One region of the Lysinibacillus sp. JNUCC 51 genome, then DNA from elsewhere that is predicted to be linked to it. Evidence: riboswitches for the same ligand, from Rfam matches in the RefSeq annotation. Region 1 holds a riboswitch; each other region holds the start of a gene.
What was found. Region 1 has a riboswitch for S-adenosylmethionine ahead of JNUCC51_RS09735 (O-acetylhomoserine aminocarboxypropyltransferase/cysteine synthase family protein). Riboswitches for the same ligand answer to the same signal wherever they lie in the genome.
Positions count from the first base shown of each region.

Region 2: it holds a riboswitch for S-adenosylmethionine, as region 1 does, so the genes downstream of both, JNUCC51_RS16405 (methionine ABC transporter ATP-binding protein) here and JNUCC51_RS09735 (O-acetylhomoserine aminocarboxypropyltransferase/cysteine synthase family protein) in region 1, are expected to answer to the same signal.
Region 3: it holds a riboswitch for S-adenosylmethionine, as region 1 does, so the genes downstream of both, JNUCC51_RS14410 (bifunctional homocysteine S-methyltransferase/methylenetetrahydrofolate reductase) here and JNUCC51_RS09735 (O-acetylhomoserine aminocarboxypropyltransferase/cysteine synthase family protein) in region 1, are expected to answer to the same signal.
Region 4: it holds a riboswitch for S-adenosylmethionine, as region 1 does, so the genes downstream of both, JNUCC51_RS13125 (cyclase family protein) here and JNUCC51_RS09735 (O-acetylhomoserine aminocarboxypropyltransferase/cysteine synthase family protein) in region 1, are expected to answer to the same signal.

Region 1 is NZ_CP065545.1:2,016,916-2,021,132, reverse strand. Features, by position in the region: gene JNUCC51_RS09745 (DASS family sodium-coupled anion symporter) at 1-1,218, opposite strand, end outside; gene JNUCC51_RS09740 (glycerol-3-phosphate acyltransferase) at 1,403-2,035, opposite strand; SAM riboswitch class I at 2,330-2,442, shown strand; gene JNUCC51_RS09735 (O-acetylhomoserine aminocarboxypropyltransferase/cysteine synthase family protein) at 2,560-3,861, shown strand.
Region 2 is NZ_CP065545.1:3,412,097-3,416,313, forward strand. Features, by position in the region: gene JNUCC51_RS16385 (arsenate reductase family protein) at 587-943, shown strand; gene gcvH (glycine cleavage system protein GcvH) at 1,205-1,585, shown strand; gene JNUCC51_RS16395 (toprim domain-containing protein) at 1,771-2,112, shown strand; gene JNUCC51_RS16400 (thioredoxin family protein) at 2,129-2,431, shown strand; SAM riboswitch class I at 2,496-2,600, shown strand; gene JNUCC51_RS16405 (methionine ABC transporter ATP-binding protein) at 2,686-3,714, shown strand; gene JNUCC51_RS16410 (methionine ABC transporter permease) at 3,704-4,217, shown strand, end outside.
Region 3 is NZ_CP065545.1:2,974,720-2,978,936, reverse strand. Features, by position in the region: gene metH (methionine synthase) at 1-193, opposite strand, end outside; gene JNUCC51_RS14410 (bifunctional homocysteine S-methyltransferase/methylenetetrahydrofolate reductase) at 186-2,033, opposite strand; SAM riboswitch class I at 2,496-2,596, opposite strand; gene JNUCC51_RS14405 (protoporphyrinogen oxidase) at 2,722-4,110, opposite strand.
Region 4 is NZ_CP065545.1:2,716,565-2,720,781, reverse strand. Features, by position in the region: gene JNUCC51_RS13140 (winged helix-turn-helix transcriptional regulator) at 1-309, opposite strand, end outside; gene JNUCC51_RS13135 (MFS transporter) at 420-1,604, shown strand; gene JNUCC51_RS13130 (YuzC family spore coat inner layer protein) at 1,909-2,319, shown strand; SAM riboswitch class I at 2,465-2,572, shown strand; gene JNUCC51_RS13125 (cyclase family protein) at 2,671-3,408, shown strand; gene JNUCC51_RS13120 (DedA family protein) at 3,461-4,057, opposite strand; gene JNUCC51_RS13115 (Cof-type HAD-IIB family hydrolase) at 4,160-4,217, opposite strand, start outside.

The DNA of each region.
Region 1 (4,217 bases):
TGCTAAGCTTGTTGCACTCGCAAAGCCTAAATGAATAAGAATATTAAATAGAGTAACTAGCGCAATTGTTGCTAGAATTGGCATAGAATCTAAACCGAGTGAACCGAATACTTTATCAGATAACCACGATGCACCTTTTGTATTAAGCAAGACCGTTCCTAGCATAATTCCTACAGCAAAGACGATAATTGTACCCCAGGGAATATGTGATTCAACTTGCTTCCATGAATAGACTCCAATTTTTGGCATTAATAAAATAGCAATTGCAACGATTGTGACCGTTGTCGTATCGAACGGGTGAAGTTTGCCCTCAGCAGCCCAGAAAAATAGTAAAACTACCGATGTTATGATCAATCGAATTTCGGGAGCTTTTAATGGACCAAGTTCCGCAAGCTGTTTTTTGATTACTTCTTTACCACCTTCAATATTGCTTGTTTCAGGCTTAATTAGTGTAATCATAATGAAAAATAGAGCGACTGACATGATGATTGAGAAGGGGGCAGCATAAAGTAACCAAGCACCCCAAGAAATATCCACACCAAACTGTTCTTTGATGAAGTTTAAAGCGACCATATTTTGAGCTGCTGCCGTCTTAATACCGATATTCCAAATAGAGACAGCTTGCACAGATGTAATGACAAGTAGAGCAGCAAGTCGACTATCACGTGGTAAACCAAATGCTGCTACCATTCCAAGTAGTATTGGCACAACTGCGCCAGCACGTGCAGTAGCAGAAGGAACAAAGAATGCGAGTGCAATAGATACTAAAATAGCACCGAAAACAATAGCTTTCGTTTTTGTTCCTACTAGTGAAAGTATCCATAGCGCAAGTCGTTTATGTAAATTCGTAATTTGCATGGCTGCTGCTAAGAAAAGAGCTGCGGCTACTAGTGCAACTGCAGAGTTACTGAATCCACTTAACGCCAGTTTTAATGCATCCGATGTTCCTAGTACTCTCGTTGGATCGTCCATTGACGGAGCTAACCCTAGTAAGATTGTAACGAGAGCAATAATCATGGCAGAGCTAACGGGATAGGAAACTGCTTCTGTAACCCAAAGGATGACCGCGAAAGCTAAAATAGCCAAAGCTCGTTGTCCAGCTACAGGTAAATCGCCGTTGTTCGGTAAAAAAGTTATGATGATTAGGGATGCGAACGCTAATGCAATCCAGAGTGGCTTTAAATTACGTTTCGGTTTTGCTTGTTCAGAAGTAGACATACTTTTTCATCCTTTCTACAAACATTACTGCAATTTTCTATAACATCGGCTAGTAAAATGCTTTATTAAGAAAGTTAATTTGTCAATTTATTGTAAAAAGACTACTGTGTGAAATACCCTCTATTTATAGCAATAACAGGCAGTTACGAGAAAATATACGGTCATAGAAAAGACGAAAATGATATTATTTATTCTTGTTGAATGCTGAAGTCACTTTAGGCTCAGTTCCTAGCATTAAGCGCTTAATATTTTCGATATGCAAAATGATTGCTATACAAAAAAGTAATAGAGCTATAATCGTCGGGACTGTTCCAGGAATCCATAAAAATGTGACTGTACAAAAAACGAGATAAAATTCAAGTACACCGACAATTAAATAATTTGTCACAAAAGAAAAAATAACAAATAAAATGAGTGCGAATAAGCAAATTTTCCAATCAATCGCGAGTAATATCCCTATGATTGAGGCAGTTCCTTTGCCGCCATTGAAGCCCATATAAAATGGGAAATTATGACCTAGAATGACACCGGCAGCTACAATATAGGTGAAGAGCCAAACTTGTACTTCTGTTAATTGTGTTATATCTGCTAAATAAGCTTGTGCACCGATTATTGCTGCGACACCTTTACCGATATCGATTAGTGCAACTAATATGCCGTATTTCCAGCCAAGGGAAAGTGTTGCATTAGAGGCACCAGCATTGCCATGACCAGTCTTTTTTAAATCAACTCCGGATAAAAACTGAGCAACTTTAGAGCCGTGAATACAGCCAATCAAATAACCAACAAGAAGAAAAATAATAACGGCTTTTATCATAAAAGTCCTCCTTTCCAAATAAGCTCATCACTAAAAGTTAGAAATGACATTTGTTATAACATATGCTCTGAAGTTGATTGTTGTGGAGACTGGACGCCCCCAGAAAAGTGCTTGGTCGGAACGGAAATCAACCCCATGTTTTGGTGATAGGCTATGTAAATACTAAAATAGTGTATGCGTTCGTAATACGTAAAAAAGCAGACAGAAGTTTCGGAAAAAATAAAATTTTAGTGTTGACAGAGAAAAAGTCTATGTTTATACTGTGTAACAACGATGGAAATTGAATCTCATATACTCTTATCAAGAGCGGCGGAGGGATAGGCCCTATGATGCCCGGCAACCAGTAAGTGACGAACTTGCTAAGGTGCTAATTCCTACAGATTCTTATTGGATCTGGCAGATAAGGGGAGGAAAACTTGCAACCGCGACCCTCTTCTTAGCTGAAGAGGGTTTTTGTTTTCTACTGAAAAAATCCTCCTCATCTCCGGTACCATCGTAAAAAAATAACCATTTGGAGGTATACAATGACAAAGTTTAAACCTGAAACATTGCTGTTACACGGTGGGCAAGAGCCAGACCCGGTAACAGGATCACGAACAGTACCGGTATATCGATCAACGGCTTTCGTTTTTAAAGACACTGCTCATGCGCAACGTCTTTTTGCTTTAGAGGAAGCCGGTAATATTTACACACGAATTACAAACCCAACTGTAGATGTTTTTGAAAAACGTGTCGCTTTATTAGAAGGCGGTACAGCAGCAGTAGCACTTTCATCAGGTGCAGCAGCTATCGCATTTTCCATTTTAAATCTTGCAGGGGCAGGCGATGAAATTGTTGCAGGTAGCTCTTTATACGGAGGTACTTATAATTTATTCGCAAATACACTACCAAACTACGGAATTAAAACAATTTTTGTAGACGAAACAAATCCAGAAAATTTCCGTGCTGCTATTACTGATAAAACAAAGGCCGTGTTCGCTGAAATTTACGGTAACCCAAGTTTAAAGGTACTAGATATTGAAGCAGTAGCAAATATCGCACATGAAAATGGCTTGCCATTAATTATTGATAGCACATTTGCGTCACCATATGGCTCTACACCAATTGACTACGGTGCAGATATCGTTGTTCATTCCGCAACAAAATGGATTGGTGGTCATGGAACAACTTTAGGTGGCGTTGTAGTAGATGCAGGAAAGTTCGATTGGACTCGTGGACGTTTCCCAGGCTTTACTGAGCCAGATGCTTCTTATCACGGTTTGCGTTATGGTATTGACACAGCAGATGCAGCATTCGCCACAAAACTGCGCGTGCAATTACTACGCGATTTTGGTCCAACATTAAGTGCAGATGCAGCATTTAATTTATTACAAGGTTTAGAAACGCTTCATTTGCGTATTCCTAAACACAATGAAAATGCATTAGCGGTAGCTGAATATTTACGAAACCACCCATCTGTGGAATATGTAAATTACAACGGCTTAGAAGATTTCCCTACTTATAATTTAGCTAAAAAATATTTGAAAAATGGCTTCGGTTCAGTGCTTACATTTGGTATTAAAGGTGGACGTGAAGCAGGGCGTAAATTAATAGATAGTGTGAAATTATTCTCGCACGTAGCAAATGTAGGGGATGCTAAATCATTAATTATTCATCCAGCATCTACTACACATCAGCAACTATCAGCTGAAGAGCTAATCCAAACTGGTGTAACTGAGTCGCTCATCCGCTTATCCATCGGTTTAGAGGCAGTAGAGGACATTATTGCAGATTTAGAACAAGCAATTGAACAAGTAACAGCTTCACAACAAGAAGTAGAAGCTTAATAAAAAATACATTGGCTAATGTTGTAGCGTTTACGTATTTTCTCATTCGATTGTCCTCATTTGGTAATGCGTCAAACGTTGCTACATCATCCGCTCACCTCATTTGGTGAAGTAACTGAAATTTTATAAAATCAATACCTAGTAATTTTATAAGTATTATTGACTTATTTAATTCCTTGTTTTATACTAGGAAATAAGAAAAGTGTTCGAAAAGCTACCAACCTAGAATCAATTTAAAGCGCCTACTGGTAGATCGGTAAAGTGTTTTTCAATCAATACTCAAACTAAATTAGTTTCATAAGTGCTCCCCCACTTTTGAATATATATGAAGAGGAGTAGTTACTCAGCCAGTAACT
Region 2 (4,217 bases), 1.4 Mb from region 1:
TTTTTGCGCGAAAGCGAAGTGCTAACGTAGCGACAGGGGGCCATTCTGTGCGAATGCGTAGTGCAACGAAGCGACAGCAACAGCAGGATGTTGGTTTCGAAGGCGTTATCACAGGACGTGATGGTTTTAGCCAACACTTTTAAGTTTTATCTACCAACTTTTAAAATTTATCTACCAACTTTTACGTTTTATCGACCAACTTTTGAAATTTATCGACCAACTTTCACGATTTATCACCCAACTTATGAATTTTATCGACATTCACCTGCAAAAGAGCAAAAAAAGATTCATACACAAACTGTGTGTGAATCCTTTGTCGCGCAGTCTTCTCCATTCAACTAATACGCAAAGTAAGCAACCTCTGACATTTGTTTTATAGTAAAAGGGTTTCGTCTACACGAAGCGAAGCGGAGGAAGCGGCTAAACGCTAGCCCACAGGAAAGCGCCCAGCGTGGAACGAAATCAACCCCACATTTTAATATGATGAGTTTCATTTTGGCTCGTAACAGTTATGATGGTATACTACAGAAAATGAGGGATACACTGAAAATGTAGTTCCTAAAAATGATAGTAGAGGAGCCTATAAATGACGATTCAACTAATTCAATATCCGAAATGTACTACTTGTAAAAAAGCTCAGAAATGGCTAAATGATAATGGGGTATCATACGAAGAGGTACACATTGTCGAACAACCACCTACAAAGGACGAATTATCAAACTTATGGCAAGCTAGTGGACAACCTTTAAAGAAATTTTTTAATACTTCTGGTATGAAATATCGTGAGCTTGGCTTGAAAGATAAGCTCGCTGAAATGACTGAAGAGGAGCAGCTTGAACTGCTTGCATCAGATGGTATGTTGATTAAACGTCCGATTGTAACCGATGGAAAAAAAGTTACTTTAGGGTTTAAAGAATCAGATTTTGAGCAAGCTTGGAAATAACCACTTTTAACTTGTTTAAGCAGTCTCCCACCTCTATAGTTGGTGAGATGAATACGGTTATAAGTCACTTTTCAAACAACCGCTGAAAGAAGTTAAAGCCTCCGGCGGATGTCACGGAATCGGAAAGAGTTCTTTGTGCAAAAACAAAGCCGAATCCAAACACAATTATGCCGAGATATAATTGATTCTTGCTTGTTTTTATGCAAGAAGTATGGCACACTGAAAGTGAATATATTACATATTTATGGAGGGGTTTTTTGCATGAGCACACCTAAAGACTTACGTTACTCTGAAGAGCACGAATGGGTAAAAGTAGAAGATGGTAAAGTACGTATCGGTATTTCTCATTTCGCACAAGCTGAACTTGGAGATATCGTTTTCGTTGAACTTCCACAAGTTGGAGACGAAATCAAAACTGATGATCCATTCGGTAGCGTAGAATCTGTAAAAACAGTTTCTGAATTATATGCACCAATCTCAGGTACAGTAGTTGAAGTAAATGCAGATTTAGAAGATAGCCCAGAATTCGTTAATGAATCACCATATGAAAAAGCATGGATGATCGTTGTAGAGCCTGCTGATGCATCAGAAGTTGAAAAACTTATGACAGCTGAGCAATACGAAGAAATGATTGCTGAATAAGACAAGCCAATAATAGAAAAACGTCGGAAACTACCGACGTTTTTTATTATCTTCATTCATTCTTCCACTATAGTTGGTGAAGTAAATGCAAGTATATTCCCTTATCAGTAGGTGTCTAACTGTATCAACGACAAAGTTTATTGATATAATGAATATAAGGGATATGTCTAAATGGGGGTGGCGTGATGTTCGAGGGAAAATGCTTAATTGTTGAAGGCCGATCGGATAAACTTCAAATTGAACCTATTTTAAATGAAGACGTAAAAATACTTTGTACAAATGGAACAATTGGTGTGCATCAATTAGAAGAGCTACTCGATCCGTATGAGGGTTGCGAGCTTTATACATTTTTTGATGCAGATACATCGGGAAATAAGCTACGGGCATTAATGGACAGACATTATCCAGAGGCTGAGCATTTACGTACGATGCCAACATATAAGGAAGTTGAGACAACTCCGAGGAAAGTATTAGCGGCGATATTGCTTCGTGCGCATTTCTCAATCCATAATGAATATATTTTGTAAGGTTGCGTGAAAAAAGATGGAAGAATGGTCAAAAGAGCAGTGGAACGCGGTTATCCAGTCAGGTGAAAAGGCTGCTTTTTATTTATATACACCAATGTGTGGAACGTGTGCAGTTGCATCGAAAATGATGATGGTTGTTGAACAATTGCTGCCACAGCTTCAGGTCGGAAAAGCGAATATTAATTTTATAGAGCAAATAGCTTATGATAATAAAATCGAAAGTGTACCATGTTTACTCGTATGTGAAGGCGGAGAAGTAACAGAAAAGGTTTATGCCTTTCAATCCGTACCATATTTATACGAATTATTAAAAAACTAATTGACTGAATATTAATCGCGTGGTAAAGTAACAAATATATTAAAAAAACAATAAATATATCGAACTCTTATAAAGAGCGGCGGAGGGAAGTGCCCTATGAAGCCCGGCAACCATCACAATCGTGAAAAGGTGCCAAATCACCCAAAGATTTATCTTTGAAAGATGAGAGAACGGTCTAACGTATAAGCTACGTGACCCCTTCTACTTATCTATTAAGTGAAGGGGTTTTTTATATGAGAAAAGGAGAATTCGCTATGATCAATCTTCAAAATATTACGAAGAAATACAAAACCGCGAATGGCGAATTAATAGCAGTCAAAGACGTCAACCTTTCCATTAATAAAGGAGAAATTTTTGGCATTATTGGCTATAGTGGCGCTGGTAAAAGTACAATGATTCGCTTGTTAAACGGTTTAGAAAAACCTACTTCTGGTACGGTGACTGTTAACAATCAGGAATTTTCATCCATAAAGGGGCAGAAGCTCAGAGATGCTAGACAAAAGGTCAGTATGATTTTCCAACATTTCAATTTACTTTGGTCTAGAACTGTTGCGGAAAACATCGCTTTCCCACTAGAAATCGCAGGTGTTCCAAAGGCAAAACGTGAAGCACGTGTGAAAGAATTGATTACACTAGTTGGTTTGGAAGGGCGCGATAAAGCATATCCATCACAACTATCAGGGGGACAAAAGCAACGGGTAGGTATCGCTCGTGCACTTGCTAATAATCCAGAGGTATTGTTATGTGATGAGGCCACATCCGCACTCGATCCAGAGACAACGGATGCTATCCTTGATCTACTTGTCGATATTAACGAACGATTAGGTCTAACGATTGTGTTAATCACACATGAAATGCATGTTATTCGTAAAATTTGTCATCGTGTAGCGGTTATGGAAGCTGGAGAAATTGTAGAACGTGGTGAAGTATTACAAGTATTCCAAGCTCCACAAGCAGCCATTACGAAAAAATTCGTTTCTCAAATTACAGATACGAAGGAAACTCAGGAAACTGTGGCACAAATTAAAGCAAATTATCCTGAGGGACAACTTGTTAAGCTAATCTTTGTAGGAGAAAAAACAGAGCAGCCTGTCATTTCACATCTTGTGAAACAGTTTGATGTAGAAGTAAGTATTGTACATGGAAATATTTCGCAAACGAAAAATGGAGCGTACGGTACACTTATTGTGCAAATTGATGGCTCAGAGGCCAATGTTGCTGCTGCACTTAGCTACTTAAATACAGTCGAAGTACAAACGGAGGTGATTGCAAATGCTAACTAGTCTTTTTCCGAATGTCGACTGGGAAAAAATGTGGGACGCTACGTATGAAACATTGTACATGACAACAATTTCTACGGTCATCACATTTATACTTGGATTAGTGATTGGAATCTTATTATTTTTATCAAGTCCCAACCAACTATGGGCCAATAAAATTGTGAACTTTTTAACAGGATCAATCGTTAACATTTTCCGTTCGATTCCATTTATCGTTTTGATTATCTTATTAATTCCATTTACGAAATTTTTACTCGGCACGATTCGTGGCGCAGACGCGGCTTTACCAGCATTAATTATTGGAGCTGCACCATTCTATGCGCGAATGGTATTAATTGCTTTACGTGAAATTGATAAAGGTGTTATTGAAGCAGCTCGTTCAATGGGTGCCAAAACGTCAACAATTATTTGGAAAGTATTAATTCCGGAATCTTTACCAGCGCTTATTTCTGGTCTTACTGTAACGGCTGTAGCACTTGTTGGCTATACTGCAATGGCAGGTATTA
Region 3 (4,217 bases), 960 kb from region 1:
CCTCTAAATATTTTCTATGAACTTTTTCAAGCACATCTGGTCTAGTTAGTACAAGATTTTCATTACAGCCATCATATTCCTCGCCGCCAAAATCCTCTGCTGATAAATTTTCATTTTGTAGCATTGTACCCATTGCGCCATCAAGAATTAAAATTCGTTTTTCTAGTTGCTCTTCAATCAAGTGCTTAGCCATTTATACTTACCCCTTTTTTCTGTTCATCCAATTGCTCAATAAATTTCATTAATTCTAGCGTCATATCATAGCGTAAAAATGGTGTGATGAGGTAAATTCCATTGAAATATTCCGCTACTACTTCTACTAATTCCTTGGCAATTGCAATCCCTTCTAGTGTTGCGCGTTCCTTATCATCGCCACAAGCCTTCATACGTGATAACGCATCATCAGATAGTTTGATGCCTGGGACTTCATGGTGTAAGAACTCCGCACTTTTATAGCTCGTTACTGGCATAATACCTATATAAATTGGAGTTTCTAAATGCTTTGTCGCCTCGTAAATTTCCACGATTTTTTCCTTTGTATAAACAGGCTGTGAAATAAAATAATCTGCCCCATGTTCAATTTTCTTCTCTAATCGAGAGACAGCACGATCTAGTACACGTACATTAGGATTAAATGCAGCCGCTACAGAGAAATTTGCCTTTTTACGAAGTGGTTTCCCTGAGAACGATACACCTTCATTTAACTGTTTTATTAATTGAATTAGCTCCATTGAAGATACGTCATAAACGCTAGTTGCTCCTGGGAAATCGCCTACCTTTGTCGGATCTCCAGTAACTGCTAAAATATCATGAATCCCTAGTGCATTTAATCCCATTAAATGTGATTGAAGACCAATTAAATTACGATCTCGGCATGTTATGTGTGTCAACGGGCGTACCCCGTGCGTTTCTTTCAGCAAGGCACCCATTGCGACATTACTAATCCTTGGAGAAGCGAGTGAATTATCTGCCATCATGACTACATCCGCGCCCGCCTCATATATTTTTTTTGCACCTTCAATAAAGCCTTCAATTTCTAAATGTCTCGGTGTATCTAACTCCACAATAATCGAGCGTTCGCGTTTTACTTTTATATGTAAGGGTTCATAATTTGCTGGCTCTGCCTCACGGACAACCTCTACTTTTTCTGGCTTTGCATACTTTTCCTCAACCGGTGATAGCTCTTCTAAGTACTTTTTCGCTGAGGCAATATGCTTTGGTGTCGTACCACAACAGCCACCAATTAAACGTACCCCTTGATCACGAAGCTCTACAGCCGCTCGGCCAAAATAATCTGCCTCCGACTCATAAACGACACGGCCATCCTCCAAATCAAGAAGAGAGGCGTTCGGATACGCTGACATAAATGCCTTCTCAGGAAGCTCTACACCTTCAAATGCTTGTATAGTATGGTGAGGACCTAAACGACAGTTAACACCCACGATATCAGCGCCTAACGCTTCAAGTTCATGTAAGGCGTTATTTAAGCTCATTCCATTTTGTAATATTCCGGGCTCGTGCATAGAAACTTGCGCAATGATAGGTAATTCCGTTTTAGCTCGTAGCATTGATAAAGTCGCTGTTAGCTCTTCAAAATCATAATATGTTTCAAGTAAAAGACCATCTGGATTTCCTGCAAGTAAAACAGTTGCCTGCTCATCAACAGTTGCTAAAATTTGCTCTAACGTTGCGTCACTTTTTCGAATACCACGGATTCCCCCAATAGTACCCAGAACAAATTGTCCACCATCTGCCGCTGCTCGTTTCGCAATAGTTATAGCGGCTTCATTAAACTGCTGTACACGGGATTCTAATCCATAGCGGGCTAACTTTATGGCATTAGCTCCGTATGTGTTCGTTTGAATAATATCTGCACCAGCTGCTATATATTCTCTATGAATCTTTTCAATTAATTCAGGTCTCTGTACATTCATTTCCTCATGGCAGTACTCCAAGCCATAGCCGTACAAAACCGTACCAATTGCACCATCTGCTGTAAGAACATGCGTTTTTAACCTTTCAATCAATCCCATAAAATTAGCCTCTCTTCCCTTATCTATATCAATTATGCCTCGCCGTAATTGCGTCCAGAATCGGCTTTGTGCTTAGGCCTGCGTGAGGGACGACACGATGTCGGTCATTTCGGTAATGCCACAGGACGTGGCGTTATTACAGATGCAGGTCAGTTAGCCGTTATCGCATGGATGCGATGATTTTAGGCTAACATCCTCTAAGTACTCCTTTCCGATTCCGTAACATCCGCCGGAGGCTTTAGGCCAACACGACGTTGGTCACTCAGGCGTTTTCACAGGACGTGAAGCACTTAGCCTGAGTTCCTCTATTTCAGCGGATGTATGGACACCCGCTGAAAAGTAACTTAAATCCGGATTCATCTCACCACCTATAGAGGTGGGAGACTTCAGCTGAAAGAAGTTAAAATAAAAAAGCCTTCTTTCACAAAAAAAGAAGGCTTTAACGTTTCGTAATTGTTTTCCTTCTCATCTTCGACACAACGGTCTTCTGGATTTAGCACCTGACAATAAAGTTGGTTGCTGAAGCTTCATAGGGCCAGTCCCTCAGCTTCTCTTGATAAGAATTTAGTATGAATTTTTTAAATAATTAAAAGAATCATAACGTTTACAGACGATTGAGTCAAGACTATTTCACTGAACAAAGGATAATTTTTACGAAAAATATTATATTTTGATTTATATCAAACATTTACGATAGTTTTCCAGCAAGTTCTTCACCAATTTTTTTACCATTTTGAATACATGCGCCTATGCCTACTCCAAAATAAGAGCATCCCGCTATTGATAAATTTGGATAGTTTTTCTCAAGTTCTTGTGAGAGGCCTTGCAATGCTTCACGATGTGCCAAGTCGTACTTCGGCATCTGGTCGATCCATTTTGTCACGCCAACAACAGTTGGTTTCTCCTCAATCCCCAAGCTTTTTCTTACATCCTCAAGAGCAACTGCAGCTAACTCTTCATCTGTCATCATACGCAATCTCTCATACTCAGGGTTAATGCTCTTATAAAAAAGTCGTACAAGTAATTTCCCTTCTGCTGAAGTGTGTTTCCACTTGCGACTAGTCCACGTTGCTGCATTACATATAACATCCGAATTATGTGACACAATATAGCCTGTTCCATCTGCAGGTAATCTATTATCGGGTACATCAAACCCTAAATAAATAGTAATGGCGGATGCCGTATTAAATTGTTCAAAATAGTAGTTCAAAGATCCATCCTGTAATAAGCTTTTTACCGATTCATTTGGCAGTGCCAATACAATATGATTTGCTTCAATCATTTTACCGTTTGCTAATGTAACAGAATATTGATTCTCCTGCTTTTTAACGCTAGTAGTGGCAATCCCTTTTATAATTTCTACATCCGTTAATGTTTCTTCAAATCGATCAATTAGTGATGATAAACCATTTTTAAATGAAATAAATTTTTTATTGGCTGCTTTCACAAATTGTTCTCTGTTTGCATCGAAACCTTTAATAATACTACCGTAATCGTTTTTGTAATCGATTAAATACGGTAAAGTAGAAGCAATTGAAAGTTGATTTAAATCTCCAGAATATACACCTGCAAGTACAGGAGCTATTTGGTTCTGAACAAGCTCCTCACCTAAATAATACGTTAAAAATTCCCCAATCGAGCTTTCCTTTGTAAACCTTTCATTTGGCATTGTTAAATCCTTTAATGCTACTTTTTTACCTTCCTCTGATACAAGCGTGCTTTCCTCAAGAGATTGCAAGCTCATAGGAATACCGAACGTTGAGTCTGCTGGGATGGCATGTAGCTCATTATTTGTGTAAATATACGAAATACCTGTTTCGTTGTACACAAGATTTTGTTCAAAATTTAGTTCCTCTACTAACTCCATGACACCTTTATGACGAGCTACAATAGAATCTGCTCCTGTTTCCATGATGAAGCCTTGTTCATATGCAGAGTGAATCTTGCCACCAAGGTATGTATTTTTTTCAACAAGTACAAGTTTTACATCTAAGTTTTTCTCCTGAACTTGGCGTTGTAAATAATGCATCGTACACAATCCAGTTATTCCGCCACCTAATACAACAACTGTTTTCATATTGACCGCCCCTATTTTTAGTTCTTTATTTAGTATAAACTTTTTTTATCGAAAATTACGCTAAACCCTTTACAAATTTAGCAAAAATGGAGCTATCCAACGCATTG
Region 4 (4,217 bases), 700 kb from region 1:
TTCGATATGTTTTTCACCCCAAGTGCAAAGCATGTTCAGCACAGGGTCCATCTCTTGACCATAAGGTGTTAGCGAATATTCAACTTTTGGCGGTACTTGATTGAAAACCTTGCGATTAATTAACCCAGACTGCTCTAATTCACGTAATTGGCTCGTTAGCATTTTTTGCGAAATACCTGGGATAAGTCGGCGAAATTCATTCGTACGAATCTTACCATGGTGGTTAAGATGACAAAGAATAATAGGTTTCCATTTGCCCCCAATGACTTCAAGAGTGGCTTCAACACCAATATTATAAGCTTTTCGCATTGTAAACCCCCTGTAATATTCAAAAGTAACTAAAAGTACCCTATATAACTTTTAGGTGTATATGAATATTACTATATACTATAAAAAAAATCAAAGGAGATATTATTAGAATGAAAGATACAAAAGTGCCGAATGCCAAACTAACATTACTCGCGCTTGCGATTAGTGCATTTGGTATCGGCTCTACAGAATTTATAAGTGTCGGACTGCTTCCATTAATTACAAAAGATTTTGATATAACTTTAAGTACTGCGGGTTTAACCGTATCCATATATGCACTAGGTGTAACTATTGGTGCACCTCTTTTAACAGCATTAACATCGCGCCTTAGTCGCAAAAATGTGTTACTGCTCGTTATGGTGCTGTTTATTATTGGTAACTTACTTGCAGCCTTAGCACCCTCATTCTCATTACTACTAACTGGGCGTGTTATTTCAGCATTGGCACATGGCGTGTTTATGTCCATTGCCTCTGTTATAGCTGCAGATGTTGTGGCACCTAATAAACGAGCAAGTGCAATAGCTTTTATGTTTACAGGACTAACATTAGCAACTGTGACTGGTGTCCCACTAGGAACTTTTATTGGACAAATAACTGATTGGCGAATGTCGTTCATTTTCATAGTTATCATAGGTATTATTGGCTTAATTAGTAATGCCCTACTTGTACCTAGTCAATTAACTAAAGGGGATCCAATATCTATTCGAGATATCGGGAAAGTATTAGGAAATATAAGAATGCTATTAATTCTCTTTATTACTGCAATTGGATATGGTGGCGCATTCGTAGTGTATACGTATATTTCTCCTATTTTAGAGCAGTATATGGGCTACTCACCTAAAGCAATAGTCGTGATTTTAGTTGTATACGGTATTTGTGTTGCCATCGGTAATACATTAGGTGGTCATTTTGCGAATAATAACCCTTTACGTTCTATTTTTATTATCCTTATTGGCTTAGCATTAGCGCTACTCGGCATCAACTTCTTTTTAGAATCATCAATTGGTGGATTAATAATGGTCTTAATTATGGGGCTATTTATGTTTATGAATGTACCGGGATTACAGCTTTATGCCGTTCAGATTTCAGAAAAATATATACCATCAGCTATTTCAATGGCTTCAGCATTAAATATTTCGGCCTTTAACATTGGTATTTTTCTAGGATCATACATTGGAGGAATCATCGTTCGCCAACAATCATTAGCTCATACTCCTATATACGGATTCGGTATGGTGATCGTTGCGGCAGTTACTACGTTACTATGGTTACTCTTTGATAGAAATAAGCACTAGTTCTCTCTAGGATAAAAATAATGAAAGGAAGCCTTAACCAGACATAAGGCTTCCTTTTTGTTTTTATCCTATTTTAAGGAAAGTATCGTCAAAATAGGCCATAAAAAATTCTAATGCCGAGAACTAAGTCCCAAAAGAGCTTAATAATCATAAGGCTAGTGAAATCCGTCTAATCGGATCATACTCCTTTTCATTTTCCACTTGAGCTCATTTTTCTCATGATTTTCAAAGCATCAGCCGTTAACACCGAAATTCTTTATTGTACATAAGATAAAGTATCAGCTATAGGATAGGAGGAATTTAGTTGTATTACAATCCTTATCCGTATTTTGTCTATCCTAATTATTATCCGGCATGGGTAATGGCCAATCAACCAACAATTCAACACCCTTCTAGCTATCTAGCAATGCCGACAAACACAACGAATAGAAGTCCATTCCCAATCGTCAATACAAAGAAATTGAAGACTTCCGCGAAACAGATCAAGGTTCTTATGCAGCAAGCAAAATTACTTACGGATAAAATTGATGAATCAGAGCAATTTGCGCACGATCTTATGAACGCAGCACAACAATCAAATAAAACAGAAGTTGAAAAGTTAATTGCATCAACAGGCATTACTATAAAATTCGAAACTACCTACACACCAGATGGACTTCGAATAACATTTACTGAAATTAGCTGTTGTAAGCTAACACTAATTTTGGGTTGGTGAAGAGTTGGTCCTTTGATGAGGGCCTCTTTTTTTGCCTTTAGCTCTTTATGTATTTTAACCATGTATCCCTATTGAACTTGTAAACTATAAATAAATATGCTAAAGTATTTGTAAAATTTATTTCTGAAAATTCTTATATCGCATTTTCTTATCAAGAGAGACGGAGGGATTGGCCCTATGAAGTCTCAGCAACCAGCCTATAGTGTATGGTGCTAATTCCAACTTGGCAAAATTCAGCCTTGAGAGATGAGAAGACTTACTGCATTTGCTTTGCACAAGAGTCCTCTTCTACAAGGAGGACTCTTTTTTATTGTTACATTCAAAATAATTAACAGAAAGCAGGGAAATATTATGGCAAACGAACTTTTACAAGCAATTCAACTATTGAAATCGAAAGAATGGGTAGATTTAACACATACATTTGGTCCAAATTCTCCACATTTCTTTATGTTTGATGATGCAAAATTTGAAACATTATTTTCACATGATGATGGCTTCTTTGCACAGCAATTCACTTTCCCAGGGCAATACGGAACACATATCGACCCACCTATCCATTTTGTGCGAGATACACGCTATTTAGAGGAATTGGAGCTAAAAGAACTAGTGCTACCACTAATCGTTATTGATAAATCGAAGGAAGCCGAAGTTAATAACGACTACACGTTAAGTGTTCAGGATATTCTTAAATTTGAAGCCGAATACGGGGAAATTGAAACAGGTACCTTTGTTGCGTTGCGTACAGATTGGAGTAAACGTTGGCCAGATAAAGAGTCTTTCAGTAACAAAGATGCAGATGGCAATAATCATCTTCCTGGCTGGGGATTAGAAGCATTACAGTTTTTATTCAACGAACGAAAAGTAAGCGCTATTGGCCACGAAACTTTTGATACGGATTCGGCAGCAGATTTTCGTAAAAATGGTAAGTTAGACGGCGAATACTTTGTGCTAGAGCAAGATACTTACCAAATTGAGCTTATGACAAATTTAGATAAGTTACCTCCAAAAGGCGCTGTTATATTCAATATTGTACCGAAGCCTGAAAAAGCATCTGGATTCCCTGTCCGTTCATTCGCAATATTACCTTAATAAAGCAAAAGGTCTGATTCAATAAAAATTGAACCAGACCTTTCCTTATAAATTATTTTGGTGAATTCTTTCTTTTGAAAACAAAATAAACGATCAACATAATTATTAAAAACAATACTATGAGATAAATACTGTAGTGGGATAAATAAAATGCAACATAATGCCATTTCTCTCCAAGTACTTTTCCTAAAGTAATAAAAGTAAATGTCCATATAGTTGCTCCCGTATAAGCAAAGAAAGCAAATTTTTTAAAAGGATAATTATTGATAGCCGCAATATAAGCTGTAAGATGACGTACACCAGGAATAAAATACCCTATTAATAATAATACTGGTCCAATTTTTTTAAATAAATTTTTAGTAAAATCGATTTTCTGTTCAGTAATATGGACTTTCGAACCGTATTTTCGTAATAAAGGTAGCCCGAATTTATAGCCTATATAGTAGCTCAGGGTAATTCCCCCCGCTGCACCTATCATAGCGCTGATTAATGCTGGAATATGCGCAAGAGTTTCACGATCTACGCAATATCCTACATATGTCAAAAATATTTCATCAGGAAGTGGCAGCCCGACAATTCCCCCTACTAGGATAAGAATGATACCAAAATATCCATAATGTTCAATTAGAGATTGCACGTGATGCGCCATAAATCCATCCCACCTAAGGCATAATAATTTTTAATAGTTAGCTTTATCATAACTCAAAGGAGACAACATTATGAGTATTATGGATTAATACATTTTACTCCATTAAATTATGTGTAGCTCACGTAGAGCAAAATCAATACCATCCTCAGTTGATTTCTTC